Regions from separate parts of the Streptomyces sp. NBC_00986 genome, predicted to be linked through region 3. Evidence: riboswitches for the same ligand, from Rfam matches in the RefSeq annotation. Region 3 holds a riboswitch; each other region holds the start of a gene.
What was found. Region 3 has a riboswitch for thiamine pyrophosphate ahead of thiO (glycine oxidase ThiO). Riboswitches for the same ligand answer to the same signal wherever they lie in the genome.
Positions count from the first base shown of each region.

Region 1: another riboswitch for thiamine pyrophosphate. It lies ahead of thiC (phosphomethylpyrimidine synthase ThiC); the one in region 3 lies ahead of thiO (glycine oxidase ThiO).
Region 2: another riboswitch for thiamine pyrophosphate. It lies ahead of OG504_RS16535 (thiamine ABC transporter substrate binding subunit); the one in region 3 lies ahead of thiO (glycine oxidase ThiO).

Region 1 is NZ_CP108733.1:6,143,303-6,149,096, forward strand. Features, by position in the region: gene OG504_RS27325 (SsgA family sporulation/cell division regulator) at 9-446, shown strand; gene OG504_RS27330 (YibE/F family protein) at 661-2,169, opposite strand; TPP riboswitch at 2,241-2,430, shown strand; gene thiC (phosphomethylpyrimidine synthase ThiC) at 2,423-4,261, shown strand; gene OG504_RS27340 (serine hydrolase domain-containing protein) at 4,295-5,527, opposite strand; gene OG504_RS27345 (hypothetical protein) at 5,734-5,794, shown strand, end outside.
Region 2 is NZ_CP108733.1:3,868,614-3,874,407, reverse strand. Features, by position in the region: gene OG504_RS16545 (phosphatidate cytidylyltransferase) at 1-423, shown strand, start outside; gene rlmN (23S rRNA (adenine(2503)-C(2))-methyltransferase RlmN) at 532-1,638, shown strand; TPP riboswitch at 1,680-1,785, shown strand; gene OG504_RS16535 (thiamine ABC transporter substrate binding subunit) at 1,857-2,933, shown strand; gene OG504_RS16530 (ABC transporter permease) at 3,017-4,618, shown strand; gene OG504_RS16525 (ABC transporter ATP-binding protein) at 4,655-5,704, shown strand.
Region 3 is NZ_CP108733.1:8,523,592-8,529,385, reverse strand. Features, by position in the region: gene thiE (thiamine phosphate synthase) at 1-629, opposite strand, end outside; gene OG504_RS38180 (Rv2175c family DNA-binding protein) at 747-1,118, opposite strand; gene OG504_RS38175 (NAD(P)/FAD-dependent oxidoreductase) at 1,183-2,412, opposite strand; gene OG504_RS38170 (hypothetical protein) at 2,457-2,795, opposite strand; TPP riboswitch at 2,847-2,958, shown strand; gene thiO (glycine oxidase ThiO) at 2,956-4,119, shown strand; gene thiS (sulfur carrier protein ThiS) at 4,116-4,316, shown strand; gene OG504_RS38155 (thiazole synthase) at 4,320-5,114, shown strand; gene pknB (Stk1 family PASTA domain-containing Ser/Thr kinase) at 5,421-5,794, shown strand, end outside.

The DNA.
Region 1 (5,794 bases), 2.4 Mb from region 3:
GATAGGCGATGCGCGAGTCCGTACAGGCAGAGGTCATGATGAGCTTCCTCGTTTCCGAGGAGCTCTCCTTCCGTATCCCGGTCGAGCTGGGCTACGAGACGTCCGATCCGTACGCCGTGCGGCTGACGTTCCATTTGCCGGGTGACGCCCCGGTGACCTGGGCCTTCGGTCGCGAGCTGCTGATCGACGGGGTGGGCATGGCGTGCGGGGAGGGCGACGTGCGGATCGAGCCCGTCGACCCCGAGACGCTGGGTGAGGTGCTGATCCGGCTTCAGGTGGGCAGTGACCAGGCGCTGTTCCGCACCGGCGCGGCCCCGCTCGTGGCGTTCCTCGACCGCACCGACCGGCTGGTTCCGCTCGGTCAGGAGGGCGCCCTCGCGGACTTCGACACCCACCTCGACGAGGCGCTGGACCGCATCCTGGCCGAGGAGCAGAGCGCGGGGTGACGTGGTGTGGCGGCGAGGGGTCGGGACGTTGGCGTAACGCTTCGCCACGAGTCCTGAACTGAAGCCGCTGGAGGCGCCGCGAGCCCTGAAGGGCCCTGTGGAGTTCTGAAGGCCCCGGGTGAGCTTGAAGTCCTGGGGACCCGGGGATCCGCAGTAACGCTTCTGCGCGGCCTCATGGGGCGGTTCTCGCCGCCCACTGCAGTGCCGGCGGCGCTCAGTGCTTGCGGCGTCGGCCCTTCCCGCCGCGCGCCGCAGCGGGCTTGGCGCTCGGCGCCGCCGTGGGCGCACCTGCCGTGGCCGCAACCGCACCCGCCGGAACCGCCTCGGGTCCCGGTCGGTCCGCCGAGACGACCAGGGCCGCGAGGGCCGTGGTGACCGGTACCGACGCGACCAGGCCGATCGAACCCACCAGCGTGCGCACGATCTCCTCGGCGACCAACTCACTGTTGGCGACCGCGCCCACGCTGCTCTGCGCGATGGAGAAGAGCAGCAACAGGGGCAGTGCGGCGCCCGCGTAGGCGAGGACGAGCGTGTTGACGACCGACGCGATGTGGTCGCGGCCGATGCGGATGCCGGCGCGGTACAGCCCGCGCCAGCCCATCGAGGGGTTGGCCTCGTGCAGCTCCCAGACCGCCGATGTCTGGGTGACCGTCACATCGTCGAGCACGCCGAGCGAGCCGATGATGACGCCGGCGAGCAGCAGACCGCTCATGTCGATCGACGGGTACAGGCCGTGGATCAGGCCCGTGTTGTCGTCCGTGTTCCCGGTCAGCGCGGCCCACCCGATGAACACCGAGCCCAGGACGCCGATCAGCACCAGCGACATCAGGGTGCCGAGCACCGCCACCGACGTACGGGCCGACAGGCCGTGGCACATGTAGAGGGCGATCAGCATGATGGCGCTCGATCCGACCACCGCCACGATCAGCGGGTTCGAGCCGTGCAGGATCGCGGGCAGGATGAAGAAGTTCAGGATCATGAAGCTGATGGCCAGCGCGATCAGCGCCATGACACCGCGCAGCCGGCCCACCACCACGACGGCCAGCGCGAAGATCCCGGCGAGCAGTGCCATCGGGAACTTACGGTTCACGTCCGTGACGGAGTACTGCAGATCCCTGGGCGCGGAGGGCTCGTACGCGACCACGACCTTCTCGCCCTGATGCAACTGCCGTGACTGGTCGGGCTGGACGATCTCCGTGAACGTACGGCCCTTGTCCTTGCCCGTGGAGACCGTGACCGTGGCCTTCTTGCAGGTGCCGGCCGCCTCCTGTGCCGCGGAGGAGCCCTCGGCGGTGGAGGTGTCCCCGGTCGAGCCCCCGCCCGAGGCGTTCACCGACGCGCAGCTCACGCTGACGACCTTGGTGACCGTCGCCTGCTGTGTCTGCCGGTCGAAGCCGACCCCGGTGCGCTTGTGCGACGGGGCGCCGCCGGGCCACAGCACCACCATGCCGACGACGACCGCCACCGTGAACGGGATCAGGATCGCCGCGATGACCTTCCGCAGATGCCGGGAGACGGGCGCGGCCGGGCCGTGGCTGTGTGAATGACCGTGCCCGCCGCCTCCACCGGAACCGTGACCACCGTCCGCGCCGGAACCGTGCCCGCCGTCCCCACCCGGTCCGTGGTCGTGCCCGGAACCGGACCCGTGCTCGTCGCCGGATCCCTGGTCGTGGCCATGCGGCGGCCCGGTCGGCGGGTACGGGGGCTGCTGTGTCGTGGTCACCGCCCGATCATCGCAAGAACGCCGGAGGCCCACTGTTCACCGCGCCACTTATGACGCTAGCGTGGAGGCACCTTTGCACACGCGGGAGCTCGGAGCACCGGGCTGAGAGGGCGCTGACCTTCGTCTCTGCGATGTTTCACGGGAAACGTCACCTGTATCGAGTGATGTTTCACATGAAACATCGGCTGACGGAAGCCGCTGCGTCGACCGCCGAACCTGTTACCGGGTAATGCCGGCGTAGGGAGTAGGTCTCATGACCAACAAGGACGCACGCACGCCTGCCTCCAGCCAGGACGAACAGCCCGTTCCGGGCGAGAAGTCCGCACGGGCCGAACAGCCCACGGCGGCCGCAAAGCCGACGGAGGTCGGGAAGTCCATCGGCTGGCACAAGGGGTATGTCGCGGGCTCGCGCCCCGATCTGCGGGTGCCGGTCCGTCAGGTGCACCTCACCAACGGGCAGTCCGTGACGCTGTACGACACCTCCGGCCCGTACACCGATCCGCTCGTCGACACCGACGTCCGCCGGGGGCTGGCGCCGCTGCGGGAGAACTGGATCATCGCGCGCGGCGACACCGAGGAATACGCGGGCCGTCCCGTCCGCCCCGAGGACGACGGGATCAAGCACACCTCACCGCGCGGCGGACTGCGCAACCTCGACGCGGTGTTCCCCGGGCGGCCGCGTCAGCCGCGGCGCGGTCGGGACGGCACGGCGGTCACTCAACTCGCCTATGCACGGCGGGGTGAGATCACGCCCGAGATGGAGTTCGTGGCCGTACGGGAGAAGGTCTCGCCCGAGGTGGTCCGGGAGGAGATCGCGGCCGGGCGGGCGGTGCTGCCGGCCAACGTGAACCATCCGGAGATCGAGCCGATGATCATCGGCAAGCGGTTCCTGGTGAAGGTCAACGCCAACATCGGCAATTCCGCGGTCACTTCCTCCATCGAGGAGGAGGTCGAGAAGATGACCTGGGCGACGCGTTGGGGCGCCGACACGGTCATGGACCTCTCCACCGGCCGCAATATCCACACCACGCGCGAGTGGGTGCTGCGCAACTCCCCCGTTCCCATCGGCACGGTGCCGCTCTATCAGGCGCTCGAAAAGGTCGACGGCCGCGCCGAGGAGCTGACCTGGGAGATCTACAAGGACACGGTCGTCGAACAGGCCGAACAGGGCGTGGACTACATGACCGTTCACGCGGGCGTGCGGCTGCCGTTCGTACCGCTGACGGCGAACCGCAAGACGGGCATCGTCTCGCGCGGCGGCTCGATCATGGCGGCCTGGTGCCTTGCGCACCACAAGGAATCGTTCCTGTACGAGAACTTCGAGGAACTGTGCGAGATCCTCGCCGCCTACGACGTCACGTACTCGCTCGGCGACGGCCTGCGGCCGGGCTCGATCGCGGACGCCAACGACGAGGCACAGTTCGCGGAATTGCGGACGCTCGGGGAACTCAACACGATCGCGAAGCGTTTCAACGTACAGACCATGATCGAGGGCCCGGGACATGTCCCGATGCACAAGATCAAGGAGAACATCGACCTTCAGCAGGAGATCTGTGATGAAGCTCCGTTCTATACGCTCGGCCCGCTGACGACGGACGTCGCGCCTGCGTACGACCACATCACTTCTGGCATCGGTGCCGCGATGATCGCCTGGTGGGGCACGGCCATGCTCTGCTACGTCACGCCCAAGGAGCACTTGGGCCTGCCTAATCGTGACGACGTCAAGACCGGCGTCATCACCTACAAGATCGCCGCCCACGCAGCCGACCTCGCCAAGGGGCACCCAGGTGCACAGGAGTGGGATGACGCGCTGTCCGACGCCCGCTTCGAGTTCCGCTGGGAGGACCAGTTCAACCTGGCCCTCGACCCGGACACGGCACGGGAGTTCCACGACGAGACGCTTCCGGCCGAGCCCGCCAAGACCGCTCACTTCTGCTCGATGTGCGGGCCGAAGTTCTGCTCGATGAAGATCTCCCACGACATCCGCCGTGAGCACGGCGGGAGTCGGGAGGAGATCGAGATCGGGATGGAACAGAAGTCGAAGGAGTTCGCGGCGGCGGGCAACCGGGTGTACCTGCCGATCGCCGACTGACGACGACCGGCCCGGCTCTCGGTCAGTTCTCCGTCAGTTCTCGGCGGGCTGCGCGCACAGGGCGTGGTCGACGAGGGTGTCCGTCGCGCGGTTGAGGGCGGCCAGGTCCGGCGGTGCGGTGGTGGTCGTGATGGAGACCGTCACCGCGCGCCTGCCGTCCGCGCTCACCGCGGGGCGGGTGTTGACGCCCACGCCGTCACCCTCGTGCATGTAGTAGAAGCCGCCGCAGGTCAGCGGGATCTTGCGGAGGCCGAGGCCGTAGGTGCCCTCGGGTATCTCGGCCACGTCCTCCGGGTCGTCGTTCCGCGCGACGGTCTGCCGCATCTCGCGCCACTGCTCGGCGGGGAGCAACCGGCCGTCGGCCAGGGCGCGGAAGAAGGTGTTCAGGTCGGCGGTGGTGCTCACCACACCGGAGTCGGCGGTGTGCTGGTAGCTGTGCTCGGTGACGTCGAGACGCTTGCCGTCGGCGGTCGTCAGGTACGTGTTCACGTGCGGGTCGGGAAGGAACGGGTTGAGCCCGGGAACGGAGGTGTTGCGCAGTCCGAGCTTCGCGATGATCCGGTGCTCGACCAGGTCCTGCCAGCTCGCGCCGCCGGCCTTCTCGGCGATCATCCCGGCCAGCAGGTAGTTGGTGTTGGAGTACGCCCAGCGGGTGGCTCCGCCCGGCTGCGGGACGAACACCGGCCGGTGCTCCATCGCCACCGCGACCAGGTCGGCCGTGGGGGTGGCGTTGTAGCGGTTCTCGTCGAAGTGGTTGATCAGCTGGTCCTGGATCTCCGGGTCGTCGATGTAGTCGTACACGCCGCTGGTCTGGCGGAGCAGGTCGCGGACGGTGATGCGGCTGCCGTCGTTGCCGTTGCCCGAGACGACCCCCGGCAGCCAGTGCTCGACGGTGTCGTCCAGCGACAGGCGCTTCTCCGCGACGAGTTGCAGGACCACGGTCGCCACGAACGTCTTCGTCGTGCTGGCCACGCGGAAGTGGGAGTTCCAGGGGATCGGGTCCGTGGAGCCGGCGGTGCGGGTGCCGATGCGGGCCATGAGCGGCGGGCCGTTCGGTCCGTCGACCCTGGCCAGCACGTTCACGTCGTCGCCGCCGGACTTCCGTACGGCTGCGAGGTCTTGGCGGAGTGTGTGCTCGGTGTAGGACGACGGCCTCGGCGTCGTGTGCCCGGCGGTGGCGGCGGTCGCGGCCAGGGGTGAGCCCAGCGCCAGCAGGGCTGCTGCCAGCGCGGCGGCGCCGGCCTTCTTCGACGACGGCATCTGCATGGTCGTATCCCCCGGTGCTCTGGTTCTCGGTCGGTGACGATCACCAGCCAACCGGATCCGCCGGAGCGAGGGGATGGGACTGTCCTCCGGATGAGGGGTGCACCTGGCCCCCGTGCGAACTACGGGTTCACCCCCCGTTGATTGGCTCTGGTCCAGGGGGTTGAGTGGTTTCGGAGGAGTGTTGTCGTGGGTCGGGGGACTGGGGGATGGGGACCGTGAATCTTCTGCAGGTGACGGACGAGGCGCAGTCGCTGGCGTGGGACGGCG
Region 2 (5,794 bases), 4.7 Mb from region 3:
ACCGCCCACGACGGCGCCTGGCGGGTCCTGACGTTCCTGCTGCTGACCGTGGTCAGCGACACCGGGGCGTACGCCGTCGGCTGGCGCTTCGGCACGCACAAGCTCGCGCCGCGCATCAGCCCCGGAAAGACCCGCGAGGGCCTGTTCGGGGCGGTGTCCTTCGCGATGGTGGCGGGCGCGCTGTGCATGCAGTTCCTGATCGACGACGGCAGCTGGTGGCAGGGCCTCGTGCTGGGCCTCGCCGTCGCGGCCAGCGCCACGCTGGGCGACCTCGGCGAGTCCATGATCAAGCGCGACCTGGGCATCAAGGACATGGGCACGCTGCTGCCGGGTCACGGCGGCATCATGGACCGCTTGGACTCGTTGCTGCCCACGGCTCCGGTGGTCTGGCTGTTGCTGGTGCTGTTCGTGGGCTCCGGCTGACAAGCCGGCCGACCCAATGAACCGCTGACCTGCGGTTCTGTACGTGAGGGGCTCGTTGTCCACAGGGCGGCGAGTCCCTCTTCGTATGTCTGCGACACTGGTAGGGCCATGCCTAAGCCCGGAGAACTCACATTCGTCGCCCCCCGCGGAGCCCAGAAGCCGCCGCGGCACCTTGCCGATCTCACGCCCGCCGAGCGCAAGGAAGCCGTCGCCGCGATCGGGGAGAAGCCGTTTCGCGCCAAGCAGCTCTCGCAGCACTACTTCGCGCGGTTCGCGCACGACCCGGCGGAGTGGACCGACATCCCCGCCGGTTCGCGCGCCAAGCTGCAAGAAGCCTTGCTCCCTGAGTTGATGACCGTCGTACGGCATCTGTCGACCGACCAGGACACCACCCGCAAGACGCTGTGGCGGCTGTTCGACGGGACGCTCGTCGAGTCCGTGCTGATGCGGTACCCGGACCGGGTCACCATGTGCATCAGCTCGCAGGCGGGTTGCGGCATGAACTGCCCGTTCTGCGCGACCGGACAGGCCGGCCTGGACCGCAATCTGTCCACCGGCGAGATCGTGCACCAGATCGTCGACGGGATGCGCGCCCTGCGCGACGGCGAGATCCCCGGCGGGCCCGCGCGGCTCTCCAACATCGTGTTCATGGGCATGGGCGAGCCTCTCGCCAACTACAAGCGGGTCGTCCAGTCGATCCGTGCCCTCACCGACCCCGAGCCGGACGGCCTCGGCCTCTCGCAGCGCGGGATCACCGTCTCGACGGTCGGCCTGGTCCCGGCGATCCACCGGTTCTCGGACGAGGGCTTCAAGTGCCGGCTCGCGATCTCGCTGCACGCGCCCGACGACGAGCTGCGCGACACCCTGGTCCCCGTGAACACGCGGTGGAAGGTGCGCGAGGTCCTCGACGCGGGCTGGGAGTACGCGGCGAAGTCGGGGCGACGGCTGTCCATCGAGTACGCGCTGATCCGCGACATCAACGACCAGGCGTGGCGCGGCGACCGGCTCGGCCGCCTCCTCAAGGGCAAGCCCGTGCACGTCAACCTCATCCCGCTGAACCCGACGCCGGGCTCGAAGTGGACCGCCTCCCGCCCCGAGGACGAGAAGGCGTTCGTCGAGGCCATCGCGGCCCACGGGGTGCCGGTCACCGTCCGGGACACCCGGGGCCAGGAGATCGACGGAGCGTGCGGCCAGCTCGCCGCCACCGAGCGGTGACCCGGTAACCTGTTCCGCGTAGTACACGCAGGTACATCTTCATATTCCGACAGGGGAGCGCCACAGCGCTGAGAGTGCGGGATTGTCCGCAGACCCTCTGAACCTCGCCCAGGTCATTCTGGGTAGGAAGTTCGGTCACCACTCTTGCTGTTGCGCCCTGCCCACGTCCTGTGGGCAGGGCCGCGTCTCTTCCTGGACACCCCAGGAGGAAAACAACCGTGCACCACACCAAGACCTTCGTGGCCGCGGCCGTCGGCCTCGGCCTCCTCACGCTCTCCGCGTGCGGCTCGTCCGACAGCGGCAGCGGCGGCGACTCCAAGACCGTCACCCTCGTCAGCCACGACTCGTGGGCCGTGTCGAAGAACGTCCTCAAGGACTTCGAGAAGCAGTCCGGCTACACGGTCAAGGTCCTCAAGGACGGCGACGCCGGTCAGGCCGTCAACAAGGCGATCCTCACCAAGGACAACCCCCAGGGCGACGTCTTCTTCGGCGTCGACAACACCCTGCTCTCCCGCGCGCTCGACAACGGCCTCTTCCAGTCCTACGACGCGAAGGGCTCCGCGCTCGTCAAGCCCGAGTACCGCGTCGACCAGACCAAGCACCGGGTCACGCCCATCGACACCGGCGACATCTGCGTCAACTACGACAAGGCCTACTTCAGCAAGCACAAGCTGACCCCGCCGACCTCCTTCGCCGACCTGGTCAAGCCCGAGTACAAGAACCTCCTCGTCACCGAGAACGCGGCCACCTCCTCGCCCGGCCTCGGCTTCCTGCTCGGCAGCGCCGCGCAGTACGGCGACGACGGCTGGCAGGGCTACTGGAAGAAGCTCAAGGCCAACGGCGTCAAGGTCGTCGACGGCTGGGAGCAGGCCTACGACCAGGAGTTCTCCGGGTCCGCCGGTGGCAAGAAGGCGGGCGGCGACCGGCCCCTCGTCGTCTCGTACGCCTCCTCGCCGCCCGCCGAGGTCATCTACGCCGACCCGAAGCCGACCACCGCGCCCACCGGGGTGTCGTACGGCACCTGCTTCCGGCAGACCGAGTACGCGGGCCTGCTCAGCAACGCGAAGAACACCAAGGGCGGCAAGGCGTTCCTCGACTTCCTGCTCACCAAGGAGTTCCAGCAGGACATGCCGCTCAACATGTTCGTCTACCCGGTGATCCAAGGCGCCCAGGTACCGCAGGAGTTCGAGCAGTACGGCCGCCAGGCCCCGGACCCCGAGACCATGGCGCCCGCGAAGATCGCCGCCGACCGGGACCAGTGGGTCAAGTCGTGGACCTCGCTCGTACTGAAGTAGCCGAAGCGGCTGAAGCAGCCGAAGCAGCTGAAGCGGCCCCGCGGAAGTCCTCCCGTAGGGGCACCGCGACGCGGCTCGGCCTCATGGCCCTGCCCGTCGCGTTCTTCGCGGTGTTCTTCGCCTACCCCGTCGCCGCGATCGTTGCGCGCGGCCTCAAAGTCGACGGCGCCTGGCAACTGGGCCGTATCGGGGATGTGTTGGTCCAGTCCGACATCCGGCACGTGCTGTGGTTCACCACCTGGCAGGCGCTCGCGTCCACCGCGCTCACGCTGCTGATCGCGCTCCCCGGCGCGTACGTCTTCGCGCGCTTCGACTTCCCGGGGAGACATGTCCTGCGGGCCGTCGTCACCGTCCCCTTCGTGCTGCCGACGGTCGTCGTCGGTACGGCCTTCCTCGCGCTCGTCGGCCGGGGCGGACTCCTGGACGACCTGTGGGGCGTACGGCTGGACACCACCGTGTGGGCCATCCTGCTCGCGCACGTCTTCTTCAACTACGCGGTCGTCGTACGGACGGTGGGCGGCCTCTGGGCCCAGCTCGACCCGCGTCAGGAGGAGGCCGCGCGGATGCTCGGCGCCTCCCGGCTGCGGGCCTGGCGGAAGGTGACGCTGCCCGCGCTCGGGCCCGCCGTGGCCGCCGCCGCGCTGATGGTCTTCCTCTTCACCTTCACCTCCTTCGGCGTGGTCCAGATCCTCGGCGGCCCGACCTTCTCGACCCTCGAAGTGGAGATCTACCGCCAGACTTCGGAGGTCTTCGACCTGTCCACGGCGGCCGTCCTGACGATCGTCCAGTTCGTGGCGGTCGGCGCGATCCTCGCCGTCCACGCCTGGACGGTACGGCGACGGGAGAGCGCCCTACGGCTCGTGGACCCGTCGGTGACCGCACGGCGCCCGCGCGGGGCCGGCCAGTGGACCCTGCTGGCCGGAGTCGTCGCATCCATCGCCGTACTGCTCCTGCTGCCGCTCGCGGTACTGGTCCAACGGTCGCTCGACACACCGGACTTCGGCTACTACCGGGCGCTGACCAATGACGACGGCGGCACCTTCCTGGTCCCGCCGATCGCCGCGATCGGCAACTCGCTGGAGTACGCCGTCGCCGCCACCGCCATCGCCGTGGTGATCGGCGGACTCGCAGCGGCTGCCCTGACCCGGCGGGATGCAGGGCGCCTGGTGCGGGGCTTCGACGCGCTGCTGATGCTGCCGCTCGGGGTGTCGGCGGTGACGGTCGGCTTCGGGTTCCTGATCTCGCTCGACAAACCCCCGGTGGATCTGCGGAGTTCATGGATCCTGGTGCCGCTCGCGCAGGCGCTGGTCGGTGTCCCCTTCGTCGTACGGACGATGCTGCCCGTGCTGCGGGCGGTGGACGGGCGGCTGCGGGAGGCGGCTGCGGTGCTCGGGGCGTCGCCGTGGCGGGTGTGGCGCGAGATCGATCTGCCGCTCGTACGGCGGGCGTTGTTGATCGCCGCCGGGTTCGCGTTCGCGGTGTCGCTCGGGGAGTTCGGGGCGACCGTGTTCATCGCCCGCCCCGACAATCCGACCCTGCCGGTCGCGGTGGCCCGGCTGCTGTCCCGGCCCGGTGATCTCAACTACGGCCAGGCGATGGCCCTTTCGACGATTCTGATGGTGGTGTGCGCGGTGGCCCTGCTGGTCCTTGAGCGGCTGCGCACCGACCGGACGGGGGAGTTCTAGATGCCGCCGAACATGCCGCCGAGCGTGCCATCGGACATGCCGCCGAGCGTGCCGCAGAACAGGCCGCTGCTGAGCCTTGAGGACGCGACCGTACGGTTCGGCGGGCGCCTGGTGCTGGACGCGGTCGACCTCGGGGTTGCCGAGCACGAGATCGTGTGTGTGCTCGGACCCAGCGGCAGCGGCAAGTCGACGCTGTTGCGGGCGGTGGCCGGGCTCCAACCCCTGGACGCCGGGCGGGTGTTGCTGGACGACCGGGATCAGTCGGGCGTGCCCGCGCACAAGCGCGGAGTGGGTCTGATGTTCCAGGATCACCAGCTGTTCCCGCAGCGGGACGTGGCCGGCAACGTGGCCTTCGGGCTGCGCATGCACGGGGCGTCGAAGAAGCAACAGGACGACCGGGTGGGCGAGTTGCTCGACCTCGTCGGACTGCCGGGCGCGGCCCACCGTGCCGTCGCCGGGCTGTCCGGCGGTGAGCAGCAACGGGTGGCGCTCGCCCGGGCGTTGGCGCCCCGTCCGCGTCTCCTCATGCTCGACGAACCGCTCGGCCAGCTCGACCGGTCACTGCGGGAGCGGCTGGTCGTCGAACTCCGGGAACTCTTCGGCGTGTTGGGCACGACCGTGCTCGCGGTCACGCACGACCAGGGCGAGGCGTTCGCACTGGCCGACCGGGTCGTGGTGATGCGGGACGGCCGGATCGCCCAGTCCGGTACGCCACTTGAGGTCTGGCAGCACCCCGCCGACGAGTTCGTCGCCCGCTTCCTCGGCTTCGACAACGTGGTCGAGGCCACGGTCGTAGGGGAGGCCGCCGACACCCCCTGGGGCAAGGTCCCGGTCCCCGAGGACGCCCCCCAGGGCACCCGCCCGCTCCTCGTACGCCCCGCAGGCGTACGCCTGTTGCCCGCCGACGAGGGCCTGCGCTGCATGGTCGCCGCCCGCACCTTCAAGGGCACCCATGTCGCCGTACAGCTCCAGCCGGAGGACGCGCCGCGCTTGGAGGCGGCGTGTGCGCTGCGGGCGGCGCCGGAGGTCGGGAGCGCGGTCGGGGTGGAGTTCGACGCGGCCGAGATCGTCGTGCTCGGCGGCTAGCGCGCACGCGTGTGGCGTGTGCCCCCCCGAACCGGACATGTGTGTGGCCCGTCCCCACGAACCGGACGGGCCACAACAGCGGGTGGTTCA
Region 3 (5,794 bases):
GCCGCCGCCGCGCCCGGGTCGTCGGCCTCGGTGATCGCCCGTACGACGACGACGCGCCGGGCGCCCGCTTCGAGGACCTCGTCGAGGTTGCCCAGGTCGATGCCGCCGATGGCGAACCAGGGGCGGGCGGTGCCCAGGGCGGCCGTGTACCGGACCAGGTCGAGGCCGGGGGCGTGGCGGCCGGGCTTGGTGGGGGTGGGCCAGCATGGGCCCGTGCAGAAGTAGTCCACGCCCTCCTGGACGGCTGCCGCGGCCGCTTCGGACTCGGCGTGCGTGGAGCGGCCGATCAGGACGTCCTCGCCGAGGATCGCGCGGGCCGCGGGGACCGGGAGGTCACCCTGGCCCAGGTGCAGGATGTCGGCGCCGGCGGCGTGGGCGACGTCCGCGCGGTCGTTGACCGCGAGGAGTCTGCCGTGCCGGGCGCAGGCGTCGGCGAACACCTGGAGATGCTCCAGCTCCTCGGCGGCCTCCATGCCCTTGTCGCGCAGCTGCACGATGTCGACCCCGCCGGCCAGGACCGCGTCCAGGAACTCCGCGAGGTCGCCCTGGCGCCGGCGGGCGTCCGTGCAGAGGTAGACCCGGGCGTCGGCGAGTTCCGCGCGGGCGGCGGCTGCGGCGGTGTCGGGCATGGATGTGTCCCCCGTTGTCCTGCTGGTCGTGTGGTGGTGTCGTGCACGGGCCGCGGGCGGGGCCTTCTCAGGCAGGCCCTCGCGTCGCCGCGGCCCGTGCAACCTAGGTCGTGCGGGTCAGACGGCGAGCGCCTGGGCGCGGCGCTTCACCTCCGTGCCGCGATTCTCGCTCAGGGCCTGCGCGGGGGTGCCGGGCAGGCTGGGGTCGGGGGTGAAGAGCCATTCGAGCATCTCTTCGTCGGAGAAGCCGTCGTCCCGCAGGAGCGTCAGGGTCCCCGTGAGGCCCTTGACGACCTTCTGCTCGGCCCCGTCGATGAAGGCGGCGGGGACGTGCAGCGCGCGGTTCTCACCACGGCGTACGGCGATGACTTGGCCGTCCTTGACCAGCTGCCGCACGCGTGTCACCTCGACATCGAGCATCTCTGCGATGTCGGGCAGCGTGAGCCAGGCGGGGACGAGAGCATCGATCTTTGCGTCAATCTCGGTCACGTAAACAGCGTGCCATCCCGGACTGACAGTCGGAAGTCGGGCCGGTCCGACCCGGGGGGACGAACTAGGCGATAGCCGCCTTCATCGGGAGAGAAGCATCCGCCAGCAGCGCGTGATCCATCGGCGTGGCCGACTCGATCAGGCGGCGGCCCTGGGCCAGGTCACGGGGTCGGCCGACCGCCAGGAGGGCCACCAGACGGTCCCCGCGCAGCCAGCAGACGCTCCACGCCGGGGTGGCCGGGTCGCCGCGCCACAGGGTGGTGTCGGCGGACGCGTGGTGACCGGCGTACTGGACGAAGCGGCCGAACTGCTCCGACCAGAAGTACGGCACCGGGTCGTACACCGCCGGGCTCTCCCCCACGATGTTCGCGGCGACCGTGCGCGGGCCCTGGAGGGCGTTGTCCCAGTGATGGACCAGAAGTCGCTCGCCATACCTTCCCGAAGGGAAGGAGGCGCAGTCGCCGACCGCGTACACGTCCGGCACCGAGGTGCGCAGCCCGGCGTCGGCCAGGACCTCGCGGTGCGCGCCCAGTTCGATGCCGGAGCCCGCAAGCCAGGCGGTGGCGGGGCGGGCGCCGATGCCGACCACGACGGCGCCCGCGGGCAGCCGGGTGCCGTCGTCGAGGACCACCTCGCCGGGTTCGACGTGCGCCACGCGTGCGTGCGTCCGCAGTGTGGCTCCGGCGGCGGCGTACCAGGCTGCCATCGGCGCGGCCACCTCGGCGGGCAGCGCCCCCGCGAGCGGCCGGTCGGCTGCTTCTACGACGGTCACCGCGCAGCCCGCCTCTCGCGCGGCGGTGGCGAACTCGGCGCCGATCCAGCCCGCGCCGACGACCACGATGTCGTGCTGCCGCGCGAGCACCGGGCGCAGCCGCTCGGCATCGTCCAGGGTGCGCAGCAGATGCACTCCGGGGATGCCGTCGGCGCCCGGCAGCCGGATCGGTTCGGCACCGGTGGCGAGCACGAGGACGTCGTAGGGCACCGGGCCCTCGGCGGTGTCCAGTTCGTGGTCGGCGGGGCGCACGCCCACCACCTCGCGCCCCAGCTGCACCTCGATGCCGAGCGCCTCGAAGTCGACGTCGAAGGCGGAGCCCTCGGCCTTGCCGAGCAGGACGGCCTTGGAGAGCGGGGGCCGGTCGTAGGGCTGATGGGGTTCCGCGCCGATCAGGGTGACGGTGCCGGTGAAGCCCTGCTCCCGTAGCGCGACCGCGGTCTGCACCCCGGCCATGCCCGCGCCGACGACGACCACGCGCCGCCCTGCCACCGTGCCCTGGTCCCGCGTCTGCTCGCTCACTCGATCACCATAGACACCTGACAATTTGTCAGTCAGCGGGCGCGTCAGGTGACCTGTTCCACAACGCTGGTCCCGTTTCCCTCCCGGGACTCCCACTCCCAGGTCTCGTCGAGGCGAATGCGGCCGTCGGGCAGCTCGACCACGTCGGACACGCAGTGCCCGCTGGACGTCATCCCGTCGGTCTTCAACTGCACGTACCGGAAGTCGATCCGGTCCCCCGCGCGCGTGCCGACGAGACGCCCCCGTACGACGTCGCCGCCCGCGTACTCGGCCCAGATCTCGCCGTCCTGCTCGTGGTACGTGAACCGGGTGCGGGTGCCGACCTGACCTGGGGCCTGGTCCGCGACGGGGGCGAGGACGAGACCGTCGAGCGAGCGGGCCATGGACAGAGGCTCCCTTACTGGCACACAGGGCACGGGCTAGGGTGGCAAACGTAAAGCACTCGCGGGAGTCCGGGCGTACCGGGCTGAGAGGGAGGCTGGCGGCCTCCGACCGTACGAACCTGATCCGGGTCATGCCGGCGAAGGGAGGGGCTGGACGCCCATGCCTGCACACACCTCAGACGTCCTCGTCGTCGGGGGCGGGATCATCGGCCTGGTCACGGCCTGGCGCGCGGCCCAACGCGGCTTCTCCACAGCCGTGGTGGACCCGGAGCCGGGCGGCGGGGCCGCCCAGGTGGCCGCCGGGATGCTGGCCGCCGTCACCGAACTCCACTACGGCGAACAGACCCTGCTCGCCCTCAACCTCGCCTCGGCGCACCGCTACCCGGACTTCGCGGCCGAGCTGACCGACCTCACCGGCCTCGACCTCGGCTACCGCCGCTGCGGCACGCTGGCCGTCGCCCTGGACGCCGACGACCGCGCCCATCTGCGTGAACTGCACGCCCTGCAGCACCAGTCGGGGCTCGACTCCGAGTGGCTGTCGGGGCGCGAGTGCCGTCGCCTGGAGCCGATGCTCGCGCCGGGCGTGCGCGGGGGGCTCAGAGTCGACGGGGACCACCAGGTCGACCCGCGGCGGCTGGCGGGCGCGCTGGTGGCCGCCTGCGAGCGTGCCGGGGTCGTCTTCCACCGGACCTGGGTCGAGCGGCTCACGGTCGCGCGGGACCGCGCCACGGGGGTCGTCACGCGCGAGGACGAGGTGCTCGGCACGGACCAAGTCGTGCTCGCGGGCGGCAGCCTCAGCGGGCAGCTGCAGGGGATCCCTGCCGACGTCCTGCCGCCCGTACGGCCCGTGAAGGGGCAGGTGCTGCGGCTGACCGTGCCCGAGCGTCACGCGCCGTTCCTGAGCCGGACCGTGCGGGCCGTGGTGCGTGGCAGCCAGGTGTACCTCGTGCCGCGCGAGAACGGCGAGCTGGTCGTCGGCGCGACCAGCGAGGAACTGGGCTGGGACACGACCGTCACGGCCGGCGGTGTCTACGAACTGCTGCGCGACGCCCACGAGTTGGTCCCCGGGATCACCGAACTGCCGCTCACCGAGACCCGGGCCGGACTACGCCCGGGGTCCCCCGACAACGCGCCGCTGCTCGGCCCGACCGCGCTTCCGGGACTGCTGCTGGCCACCGGGCACTACCGCAACGGTGTGCTGCTGACCCCGGTCACCGGCGACGCCCTGGCGCACGCCCTGAGCACCGGTGAACTCCCGGACGAGGCACGCCCGTTCACCCCGAAGCGGTTCGCCCGCACGCACCTCGTGGAGCAGCCCGCATGAATATCTCCGTCAACGGCGAGCACCAGGAGATCGCTCCCGGCACGCCCCTCGACGTACTCGTACGGTCCCTCACCCCGGCCCCCTCCGGAGTGGCCGCCGCCCTCAACGAAACCGTCGTCCCGCGCGCGGAGTGGACATCGACCTCCCTCTCCGAGGGAGACCGCGTCGAGGTCCTCACCGCCGTCCAAGGAGGCTGACCCATGGCCGACGACCCCTTCGTCCTCGGTGGTACGTCCTTCACGTCCCGGCTGATCATGGGCACCGGGGGCGCCCCCAGCCTCGACGTCCTGGAGCGCGCGCTGGTGGCCTCCGGTACGGAGCTGACGACGGTCGCGATGCGGCGCGTCAACGCTTCCGTGCACGGCTCGGTGCTGTCCGTGCTGGAGCGGCTCGGTATCCGGGTGCTGCCCAACACCGCGGGCTGTTTCACGGCGGGCGAGGCCGTGTTGACGGCGCGGTTGGCGCGGGAGGCCCTGGGGACCTCGCTGATCAAGCTCGAAGTGATCGCGGACGAGCGCACGTTGCTGCCGGACCCGATCGAACTCCTCGACGCCGCCGAGACGTTGGTCGACGACGGGTTCACGGTGCTGCCGTACACGAACGACGATCCCGTGCTGGCGCGGAAGCTGGAGGACGTCGGGTGTGCGGCGATCATGCCGCTCGGGTCGCCGATCGGTTCCGGGCTCGGGATCCGCAACCCGCACAACTTCCAGTTGATCACCGGGCACGCGCGTGTGCCGGTGATTCTGGACGCGGGGGCGGGTACGGCGTCCGACGCGGCGTTCGCGATGGAGCTGGGGTGTGCCGGTGTGATGCTTGCCTCGGCGGTGACGCGGGCGCAGGAGCCGGTGTTGATGGCCTCCGCGATGCGCGGCGCGGTGGAGGCGGGGCGGCTGGCGTTCCGGGCGGGGCGTATCCCCCGCCGGCATTTCGCCTCGGCGTCCTCTCCTGCGGAGGGCCTGGCGGTACTGGATCCCGAACGACCCGCTTTCTAGGCACCCTGCACCGCACTTCCGCCTCGTCTCCCACTCGCGCACCACCCGTTTCCGGTCGGCCAAGAGGTGAACCACTCCCGTGGGGGTCCCCGCCGTCGGCGGCTGCCGGTAGGCGGTCGGCCGCGTGGAACTTCGCGGAGGGTCCCGGCTGCCGCTGGGCGGCCGGTCGTCACCCGTGCTCCGCCTCACAGGCCGGCCGTAGACACCCGCCCCACCATGAGGTATCCGTCACAGGTCGGCTGCAGTACCGCCTCGAAACCGGGCGAAAGGGCCGTGCTTTCAGCCCTGGCTCGTACACTCACCTGCGTGGATACGACCCTTCATGACCCTCTCGTCGGGCAGTTGCTCGACGGCCGCTATCGCGTCGACGCGCGGATCGCCGTCGGCGGGATGGCCACGGTCTACCGGGCCGTGGACACCCGCCTGGACCGGGTTCTCGCGCTCAAGGTGATGCACCCGACGCTGGCGGCCGACGGCCACTTCGTGGACCGGTTCATCCGCGAGGCGAAGTCCGTGGCGCGGCTGGCGCATCCGAACGTGGTGCAGGTCTTCGACCAGGGCGCCGACCGGTCGTACGTCTATCTGGCGATGGAGTACGTCGCCGGCTGCACCCTGCGGGACGTGCTGCGCGAGCGCGGGGCGCTGCAGCCCCGCGCCGCCCTGGACATTCTGGAGCCGGT